4 regions of the Leisingera sp. S2M4 genome follow, and region 1 is predicted to be linked to each of the others. Evidence: riboswitches for the same ligand, from Rfam matches in the RefSeq annotation. Region 1 holds a riboswitch; each other region holds the start of a gene.
The links. A riboswitch is a leader RNA that binds a small molecule or an ion and turns the genes downstream of it on or off. The one in region 1 is predicted to bind cobalamin.
Positions count from the first base shown of each region.

Region 1 (2,189 bases):
GCATCCGCGCGATCCTGAACGCCGAAAATGTCGCCAATCACTTCGATGTCGCGCAGGATCGGCGCAATGGTCAGCGGCACGTCCTGAGGGTGCGCAGACTTGCACGACGCATCCACCAGATAGGTCCCCACGCCCAAGTCGTGCCACTTCTGCACCGATCCCAAATTGTCCTCCGAGAAGGCAGAGGCGAAGCCTGCGAACAGGAAGTCAGGCTCTTGGGTCAGCACGATTTCTGCAGCCGGATATTTCTCGGCCAGAACGGGGACGCTGTCGAATGCATCCCGCCACTGGTCCGGGATCTCGTCGTCGAGATAGGCGGTGCCGACCATGGCGCCCTGCAGACCGAGTGCCAGCATCACCTCGGTGGCCTGCTGGTTCAAGGTAATGGCCCGCTTCGGCGGCGTTTCGTAAGTGTAGGAGCTCCCACAACTTTGAACGGTCACCGGATCGGCCTGCGCCGCACCAGCGGCCGCAACAAGGCACAGCGGCATCAGAACTCTAAGCAAATTCATGGGTTTCTCCTGATTGATGGATAAGCAGGGACTGCGGAACATCCCCCGCGCAAAGAACCCGGGCCACCAGGCTGCGCACGTCCGCCAGATCGCGGACCCGGTACCAATCCCCTTTTGGATAGTGCACGATCACAGGCCCGTTGTTGCAGGGAAACAGGCAGCCGGCCGCCGTCACAAGACAGTCAGAGGCCAACTGCATGCGGCCCAACTCGGCCTTCAGCGCCGCCAACAGGTCGGGTGCATCCTTCAGATGGCAGCGCGGTCCAGTGCAGACCAGCAGGTGGTGACGATGGGGCGGAGGACTGTTCCAGCCTTTGCCCAATTCGCCGTCTGGTCTCGGTTCCACTTCCGTCAGCGGCACCTCGGCCCGCGCAACATGGCCAAGGACCGAAGGGTCAGCTTGCGGAGCCTCAGCCAGCAGAACCTTCGGGCGTGTCCCGGTCTGGCGCGCCAGCCAGGCCCCCACTGCGCCGGGCAGCCAGGCCTCTATGCTCTGCGAAAACGGGAGGCCAACCGGACGTAGTTCGATCCGCGTCGCTCCCAACGTCGCCATATCGTCCAGCGCCCGCCAAAGCCCCTCGCCGCTGGCTTCGAGCCGGACCGCCACCGCCGCACAGGGCGCCGCTGCCGCCAGCCCGTCGGCCAGGGCCTGAAAGCGGGATTGGCTGACATACGAAGCGGAGATCAGATAAATTCGGGCGTCCATGCAAGCCTCTCAAGCGGAGGCAGGCAGGCGCTGGCGCGAAGCGCTGGGGACACTGTCATCTCTTCCTCCACGGGCCCTCCGCCCGATTGGTTACGGTTTACCGATGGCAGGTCTCCTGACTTGCGGATCAAAGCGTGCCGTCCCTTCCCGGATCCGCCGGATCCAGTGGTTCTGACGGGGTACTCTCCGCTCACAGTTGCGGGGGCAGTTCTGGACTTGGGCCGCTCAGCCCGCACCAGATTCCCTTTTCATCCCATTGCCATACTCGGCCGGGAACCATCGGTTTTTGTCTGCGCAAATCGGCTTGGCCTGTCAACCGCTATAATTAGCCACGCAACCACGCCCTTCGAGCAGGGAGGATGCGTCGGAACATGGTCAGGTCAGTCCCCCGAGGCGGCGCACCTGCGCACCAACGCGCTCCCCGTCTACGGTCGCCATTGTTGCGGCGATGCCTGCGGCTTCCCCGGTGGCAAAAGCCGTCCCCATGACACGGACCGAGCCGTAAGCGACAGGATCGGCCCCGATGACGCGGCCAGACACAAACAGATTGTCGAGGTCGCGCGCCCGCAGACTGTCCAGTGGAACCGAGGCGTAACCATGCCCGCCAACCGGGTGATAGACCGGCTTGCCGGCTTCACCGTGCAATTCTGCGGGCCACGCCGCCCGGGCGATGCTGTCGGGGCGTTGCCGCCCGCAGGCGAGATCCTCGGCCGTCATCTCATACCGAGTGGCAGGATGCCTGCTTTCACGAATGCCAATCTGCGGACCAGACTGGGCCAAGAAGCAATTCTCGAACCCCGGCACGTGATCGCGCAACATCTGCACATAGTCATTCGCCATCTCCCGCGCGCACCGCTCCGCCCGCGTAAAACTAGCGGACGTGAGGTCGGGCAGCGCCAGATCGATAATCATCCACCACATGTCGCCAGTGCCGGGAATGCGCGTATAGATGCCGCCATCCTCGCGACGGA
Region 1 covers NZ_AP040861.1:1,841,604-1,843,792, reverse strand. The annotation lists gene ACZ52D_RS08980 (ABC transporter substrate-binding protein) at 1-512, opposite strand, end outside; gene ACZ52D_RS08975 ((2Fe-2S) ferredoxin domain-containing protein) at 499-1,218, opposite strand; cobalamin riboswitch at 1,307-1,509, opposite strand; gene ACZ52D_RS08970 (FAD-dependent oxidoreductase) at 1,594-2,189, opposite strand, start outside.

Region 2 (2,189 bases), 660 kb from region 1:
CGGCGGCGGCGGCCAATATCCCGCTCACCCGTCGGCTGACCGCGCGGCGGCTGCAGTTCATCACCGGCCATGACGTGACCGGCGGGCTGCCGGACGATCTGAACATGGCGGCGCTGGCCGACCCGCAGGCCACCACCGTGGTCTACATGGGCAAGCGTACCTTCGCCGCGCTGGCGGAAAAGCTGATGGAGGCCGGGCTGCCTGCGGAGACCCACGCGCTGGTGGCGCAGGGCGTCTCCACCCCGGAGCAGAAGCTGTTCTGCCACACAGTCGGTGAACTGCCGCAGGTGCTGCGCGCCATGGAAACCACCGCCCCGGTGCTGATCCTTTATGGGCCGCTGGCAGATCAGGACCTGCCCGGCGTATGAGCGTGCCGACCCTCACCCTGTGCCGCACATGCCGCGATGCGGACCCTGCCCTGCCCGGGCAGGTCGCCGCGGCACTGGAGCGCGCAGGGATCGCGGCCCGCCTGACGCAGGTGGACTGCATGTCCGGTTGCCACAGGCCGCAGACACTGGCGGTGCGCCAATCCGGCAAGACCGCCTATCTGTTCGGTGAAATCTCCGCTGACGATCTGCCGGACGTGCTGACCTTTTTGCACCTGTACGCCCGCAGCGCTGACGGGAATTTCGCCGATGCCCGCCCGCTGGGCAAGCTGCGCTACAAGGCGATTGCCCGCATCCCGGGCTGACCTCGCACCGCCAATCTGCCCCCGCGGCCCGCAGATATGCCGCAGACAACCGGTCAAGGGGCGGTTTCTTCCTTGACCGGAATCGCCCCCGCGAGGCATTACCATTGGATACGGTGTCCAAAGGTGCCCAAGCACCAGGACTGAAACGGGAATGAGGACGGTGGACCAAATCGCGGCACCGCAGCCTCAACCGCCCCCGCGACTGTGAGCGGCGAGCGGCTCTTCGGCATCCACTGGCGCGTAAGACGCCGGGAAGGAGGAGAGCAGCAGCGACCCGCGAGTCAGGAGACCGGCCGTGTGCGAATGAAAACTTACGCCGTCGGGTGTGACGGCAAGGAGACCATCAATGACGACCAAGACGCTCAACGCTTCTGCCGCAGGCACTTCCGTAATCCCGGCCCTGTTTGCCGTGGTTCTCGGGCTGGGGATCCTCACGCTGACCGGCCATGTGCAGGCATCCGCGCTGCATGACGCGGCGCACGATGTACGCCACGCAACCGGCTTCCCCTGCCACTAAGGCCATGTTCAGTCGTATTTTGACCAGCGGCCTGTTCGCTGGCGCTGCAGCAGGGCTGATCACCGCCCTGCTGCAGCTTTATTTCGTGCAGCCTGTTCTGCTCCATGCCGAACTCTACGAGGGCGGTGAACTGGTGCATTTCGGCGCCGAGGCCGTGTCGGCCCATCCCGACCTGCCCGGCCTGTTCGCCGATCCGGTGCGCGACGGGCTGAGCGTCATCTTCACCATGCTCACCTACACCGGCTATGCGCTGGTCATGGTTGCATTGATGTCGGTGGCCGAGCGTCAGGGCCATGCGATCAACGCGCGCAGCGGTTTGCTCTGGGGTGTGGCAGGCTTCGTGACCTTCCACTTCGCGCCCGGCCTGTCGCTGGCCCCCGAGGTGCCCGGCGTCGCGGCCGCGGATGTCGGCCTGCGCCAGATCTGGTGGACCGCCACCGTAGCCACCGCGGGCGTGGCCATGTGGCTGATCGCCTTTGGCGGCAACATGGTCAGCTACCTGATCGCCGCGCTGCTGCTGCTGGCGCCGCATGTCATCGGCGCCCCCGAACCCGAGAGTTTCTCGGGACCGGTGCCGACCGAGATCGGCGCGCTGTTTGCCGCCCGTGCCTTCGGGATCGGAATGGCGGCCTGGGTGCTGCTGGGGGCCTTTGCCGGCCACTTCTGGCAGACCGAAGGCAAGCGCTCGCTCGCAGCGGCCTGACCCGGCTGCCCTCTTGCGCCCCGCCGGAGAAGTCCGGCGGGGACAGTTCTTGTCCGAGGAAGACTTGATGTCCCGTTCTCTCGCTCTCTTTGCCATCGGACTGCTGTTCGGAGGCGGCATCGGCTTTGTCACCGCGGCTGGCAATGGCATCACTTTTGACGGCCACGACCACGGCGACCCGGCACATCACGGCGGTGGCCACGCGGGCGCGATGGCCCATGACCACGCGACGGCGGTCGATCTGCCGTCGGGCCCGGATGCACCCCGAGTTGCCATAC
Region 2 covers NZ_AP040861.1:2,497,527-2,499,715, reverse strand. The annotation lists gene cobA (uroporphyrinogen-III C-methyltransferase) at 1-368, shown strand, start outside; gene ACZ52D_RS12100 (DUF1636 family protein) at 365-691, shown strand; cobalamin riboswitch at 786-1,004, shown strand; gene ACZ52D_RS12095 (CbtB domain-containing protein) at 1,038-1,208, shown strand; gene ACZ52D_RS12090 (CbtA family protein) at 1,213-1,911, shown strand; gene ACZ52D_RS12085 (hypothetical protein) at 1,979-2,189, shown strand, end outside.
Region 2: another riboswitch for cobalamin. It lies ahead of ACZ52D_RS12095 (CbtB domain-containing protein); the one in region 1 lies ahead of ACZ52D_RS08975 ((2Fe-2S) ferredoxin domain-containing protein).

Region 3 (2,189 bases), 670 kb from region 1:
GGAGATCTGGTCCTCGAATACCTCGGACAGCGGGGTTTCGTGGTCGAGGCTGTCATCCGCCTCGCGCTGGGCCTGAACGGCGTCCAGATCCGGCGCGAACTGGCCTTTGGCGACGGCCTCGGCATCGGCCAGCGCAATCACCCCGTCAACGGTGATGCGGGAGCGGATCGCGGGCCAGTCGAAGGCCTTCAAGAGCGGCTTGGGCAGCGCCAGGCCGGACGTCTCGATCACGATGTGGTCGGGTTTTTCCGGCAGTGCCATCAACTGTTCGATGGTGGGGATGAAGTCATCCGCCACGGTGCAGCAGATGCAGCCGTTGGCGAGCTCCATGATGTTTTCCGCCGGGCAATTGTCGTCGGCGCAGGATTTCAGGATATCGCCGTCGACCCCGGCGGTGCCGAACTCGTTCACCACCACGGCCAGGCGCTTGCCTTGCGGGTTCTGCATCAGGTGGCGGATCAGCGTGGTCTTGCCCGCACCCAGAAAGCCGGTGATGACGGTGACGGGGATCTTGTTGAGATCGCTCATGAATTACTCCTCAGAAGGAAAGGCGGCCGGCGGGATGCGGGCGACGGATTGTTTGCGGAAGACGGTGGGGCGCTCGCGCCAGGGCACCAGCCCGTCGGCGGTGGCGGCATAGGCGGCGGTGCCTGCGAGGATTTCGGCGACATGCGCGTCCGGGTCCATGTCGCCGTAGATGTAGCTCCAACGCGCCTCGCCGCCGGTCAGCGCAACGGAGCAGCCGCGCGAGCAGGCCGACAGGCATTTCACACCGCGCAGGGTGACGCCCTCGGGCATGCCCGCTTCTTTCAGGGCAGCGTGCAGGATGGCGCCGGGACGGGTGGCCTCTGGATCGGCGCCTTCGGTGCGGCAGGTCAGGCACACGGTCAGGGTGACCGGGTCTTTCGGGGCGGCGGTGGGCGCCTGTTCGTCAGCCAAAGGCACGTCTCCTGTCGTTGCAGGCATGCGGGATGGCCGAAAAGGGGCGGCGGTCTGCCTGCCTCTCACCCGGTCGCGGAACACCCCGCCCGCCCGTTGATCTCTCACACGCTGGCAGGTCTCCCGGCTTGCGGATGCCAGGGCGTTCGCCCTGTCGGCCATCCTGCCTTCCCGGGCTGTCCCAGTGGCATGGCGGCCTCATCCGGTCACGGTCGCGGGGGCGGCTGTGCTTGGGCCGTCAGTGGCCGCTGTCACATTCCCTCTTCGCCTGCAATTGCAGGAACCAGCGAAACCCCCTTGCGCTATCGCGCCCTTCTTTGTCAAGACTTGCGCCAAACAGCTGGAGAGCCCCCATGAGCGAAAAGTCTGAAACCGGCATTTCAGAAGAAGAAGCCGCCCGTCACGCGTCCAAGATGGCCAAGAAAAAGGCCGCGCGCGACCGGATGATGAAAACCAAGGACGGCGAGAAGGGGCTGATCATTGTCCACACCGGGCCGGGCAAGGGCAAGTCCTCGTCCGGCTTTGGCATGATCATGCGCTGCATCGCCCACAAGATGCCCTGTGCCGTGGTGCAGTTCATCAAGGGCGCCTGGCAGACCGGCGAGCGCACGCTGATCGAGGAGAACTTCAGCGATCTCTGCCAGTTCTACGCGATGGGCGAGGGCTTCACCTGGGAGACCCAGGACAAGGCCCGCGACATCGCCGCCGCGCAAAAGGGCTGGGAGAAGGCCAAGGAGATGATCCTCGACGAGCGCAACACCATGGTGCTGCTGGACGAGATCAACATCGCGTTGCGCTATGAGTATCTGGACCTGGAAGAGGTGCTGGAGTTCCTGGTGGAGAAGAAGCCGCCGATGACCCATGTGGTGCTGACGGGGCGCAACGCCAAGGAAGAGCTGATCGAGATCGCCGATCTGGTGACCGAGATGGGCCAGATCAAGCACCCGTTCCGCGCCGGGGTGAAGGCGCAGAAGGGCGTCGAGTTTTAAGCTGAGGGCGTAGCCTGCCTTGGTAGGCGCGAGTGCGCCTGCCGGGGGGCAGCCCGGCGGTGCCGCCGGGCAAAACACTTTTATGCGGCGAGCTGGGCTGCCTTGCCTTGGATGTAGGTATCCACCGCCGCGCGCTGGGCCTCATCCAGCCGCAGGCCCAGCTTGGTGCGCCGCCACAGGAAATCGTCACCTGCGCGCACCCATTCGCGGGCAATCGCCCAGTCGAGCTCCCGCGCGGTGATCGTTGCGCCGAAGTCCTCG
Region 3 covers NZ_AP040861.1:2,511,769-2,513,957, forward strand. The annotation lists gene cobW (cobalamin biosynthesis protein CobW) at 1-528, opposite strand, end outside; gene ACZ52D_RS12165 (DUF1636 family protein) at 532-939, opposite strand; cobalamin riboswitch at 1,036-1,242, opposite strand; gene cobO (cob(I)yrinic acid a,c-diamide adenosyltransferase) at 1,293-1,928, shown strand; gene glpD (glycerol-3-phosphate dehydrogenase) at 2,009-2,189, opposite strand, start outside.
Region 3: another riboswitch for cobalamin. It lies ahead of ACZ52D_RS12165 (DUF1636 family protein); the one in region 1 lies ahead of ACZ52D_RS08975 ((2Fe-2S) ferredoxin domain-containing protein).

Region 4 (2,189 bases), on a different replicon from region 1:
GCGCCGCAGCAGCCCGTCCTTTTCCATCCGGGCCACATGTCGGGAGAGCGCGTATTGCGGCACGAACAGCTTGTCCTCCAGCGCCGCCATCGGCTGGCCGTCGGCACCGGCGCGCTCCAGTTCGAGCAGGATCTCGTACCAGATCGGGTCATTGATGCCATGGCTCTTCAGCGCCCGCGCGATCCGCGGGTGGAACTTGCGGTGGGCGCGCATGATGTTGAACCAGGCGCGGTTGTAGGCAATCGCTTCGTCGTCGTCTCCGAAGAAGGCGGCGTTCGGCGAGGGGCCGGGGCGGGTGGTCATGGTCGCGTCCTTTCAGGTGGCACCAATGCAAACGCCCAGAACGCAGACCAACGCCGGGCGCGGCGTGTTGAAACGGTTTAAAATCAATATCTGCCAGTATCTTGGCTATTATCAATTCTAAGGAGCAGCAATGCAAACACGCGCGGTTTTCCACTCGGCGCAGGCCGCAGGCCTTTATACGCGCCTCGTCCGCCATTTCGGTCACAAGATCCCGGTCGTCGAGAGCCCGGAGGGGGCGGAGCTGCAATTCGTCTGCGGTCTGGCGCAGCTGCGCCATGACGCGGATCGGCTGAGCATTCACGTCACGTCCGCGACCGCGGCCGAGCTGGCGCAGACCTGCGAGGTGGTGGAAAGCCATCTGCTGCGCTTTGCCTTTCGCGAGGACCCGGCCCCGCTGGTGTGGCACCGGGGCTGAGACCCGTGCGGCTTTTCCTGTGGATATCGAAAACAACATATTGACGGGTGGCTAGGGTATAACCCTATATGGAGTGGCTTTGGTGCCTGTGATTCACATCAGAGGCTAAGAGGGAAACCGGTGCAATTCCGGTGCTGCCCCCGCAACTGTAAGCGGCGAGTCAAACCCCATATGCCACTGGCGCACCGGCGCCGGGAAGGCGGGCCAGACGTCGGAGCCGCAAGCCAGGAGACCTGCCAGGGCTGATGAGACGTGAACCACAGGCGGCGGGCCTGGGTGCGTGGACCGGCCTGCCCCCTGCAGCGCCGCCCGTGACCCTGTCCCCTTGTCCGCAACAGCAGATAGGGACCAGACCAATGACCATCACCGTGTATTCCAAACCGGCCTGCGTGCAATGCACCGCCACCACCCGCGCGCTGGATGCGCGCGGGCTGGCCTATGAGGTGATCGACCTCAGCGAGGACAGTGCGGCGCTGCAGAAGGTGCAGGACATGGGCTATCGCCAAGCGCCGGTGGTGGTCGCCGGGGAGAGCCATTGGGCGGGCTTTCGCCCCGACATGATCGCTCGCCTGGCCTGACGCCGTGGCGGGGCTGGTCTATTTCTCCAGCGGCTCCGGCAATACCCATCGCTTTGCCACGCGGCTTGGCCTTGCGGCCACGCGCCTGCCGCTGCGCCACGGCGACCCGCTGCCGCAGATCCTCGCGCCCTTCGTGTTGATCTGTCCGACCTATGCGGACGGGCAGGGGCGCGGCGCCGTGCCCAAGCAGGTGATCCGGCTGCTGAACCAGCCGCCCCTGCGGGCGCTGCTGCGCGGTGTGATCGGCGCGGGCAACCGGAACTTTGGCGAAACCTTCGCGCTGGCGGGCGACGTGATCGCCCGCAAATGCAATGTGCCGGTGCTGTATCGCTTTGAATTGGCCGGCACCGAAACCGACATCGCCCGCGTTCGCGCCGGGCTGCAGAAATTCTGGGGGACGGAATGCTCGATTCCAGCGTAACCGGCGAGCGCGACTATCACGCGCTGAACGCCATGCTGAACCTTTATGATGCGGAGGGAAACATCCAGTTCGAGGCCGACCGGGAGGCGGCGCGGCAGTATTTCCTGACCCATGTGAATCAGAACACCGTGTTCTTTCATTCGCTGGATGAAAAACTGGGGTATCTGGTTGAGGAAGGCTACTACGAGGCTGAGGTGCTGGAGCCATATGACCGCGCCTTCCTGCACCGGATCTGGGACGCGGCCTATGCGCATAAATTCCGCTTTCCGACCTTCCTGGGCGCTTTCAAGTATTACACCTCTTACACGCTGAAGACCCGCGATGGCGGCCGGTACCTGGAACGCTACGAGGACCGCGTGGTGATGGTGGCGCTGACGCTGGCGCGCGGCGACGAGGCGCTGGCGCTGCGGCTGATGGAGGAGATCATCACTGGCCGCTTCCAGCCCGCCACGCCCACCTTCCTGAATGCCGG
Region 4 covers NZ_AP040863.1:230,425-232,613, forward strand. The annotation lists gene ACZ52D_RS19935 (MarR family winged helix-turn-helix transcriptional regulator) at 1-303, opposite strand, end outside; gene ACZ52D_RS19940 (DUF2218 domain-containing protein) at 434-718, shown strand; cobalamin riboswitch at 782-973, shown strand; gene nrdH (glutaredoxin-like protein NrdH) at 1,075-1,296, shown strand; gene nrdI (class Ib ribonucleoside-diphosphate reductase assembly flavoprotein NrdI) at 1,301-1,717, shown strand; gene nrdE (class 1b ribonucleoside-diphosphate reductase subunit alpha) at 1,699-2,189, shown strand, end outside.
Region 4: another riboswitch for cobalamin. It lies ahead of nrdH (glutaredoxin-like protein NrdH); the one in region 1 lies ahead of ACZ52D_RS08975 ((2Fe-2S) ferredoxin domain-containing protein).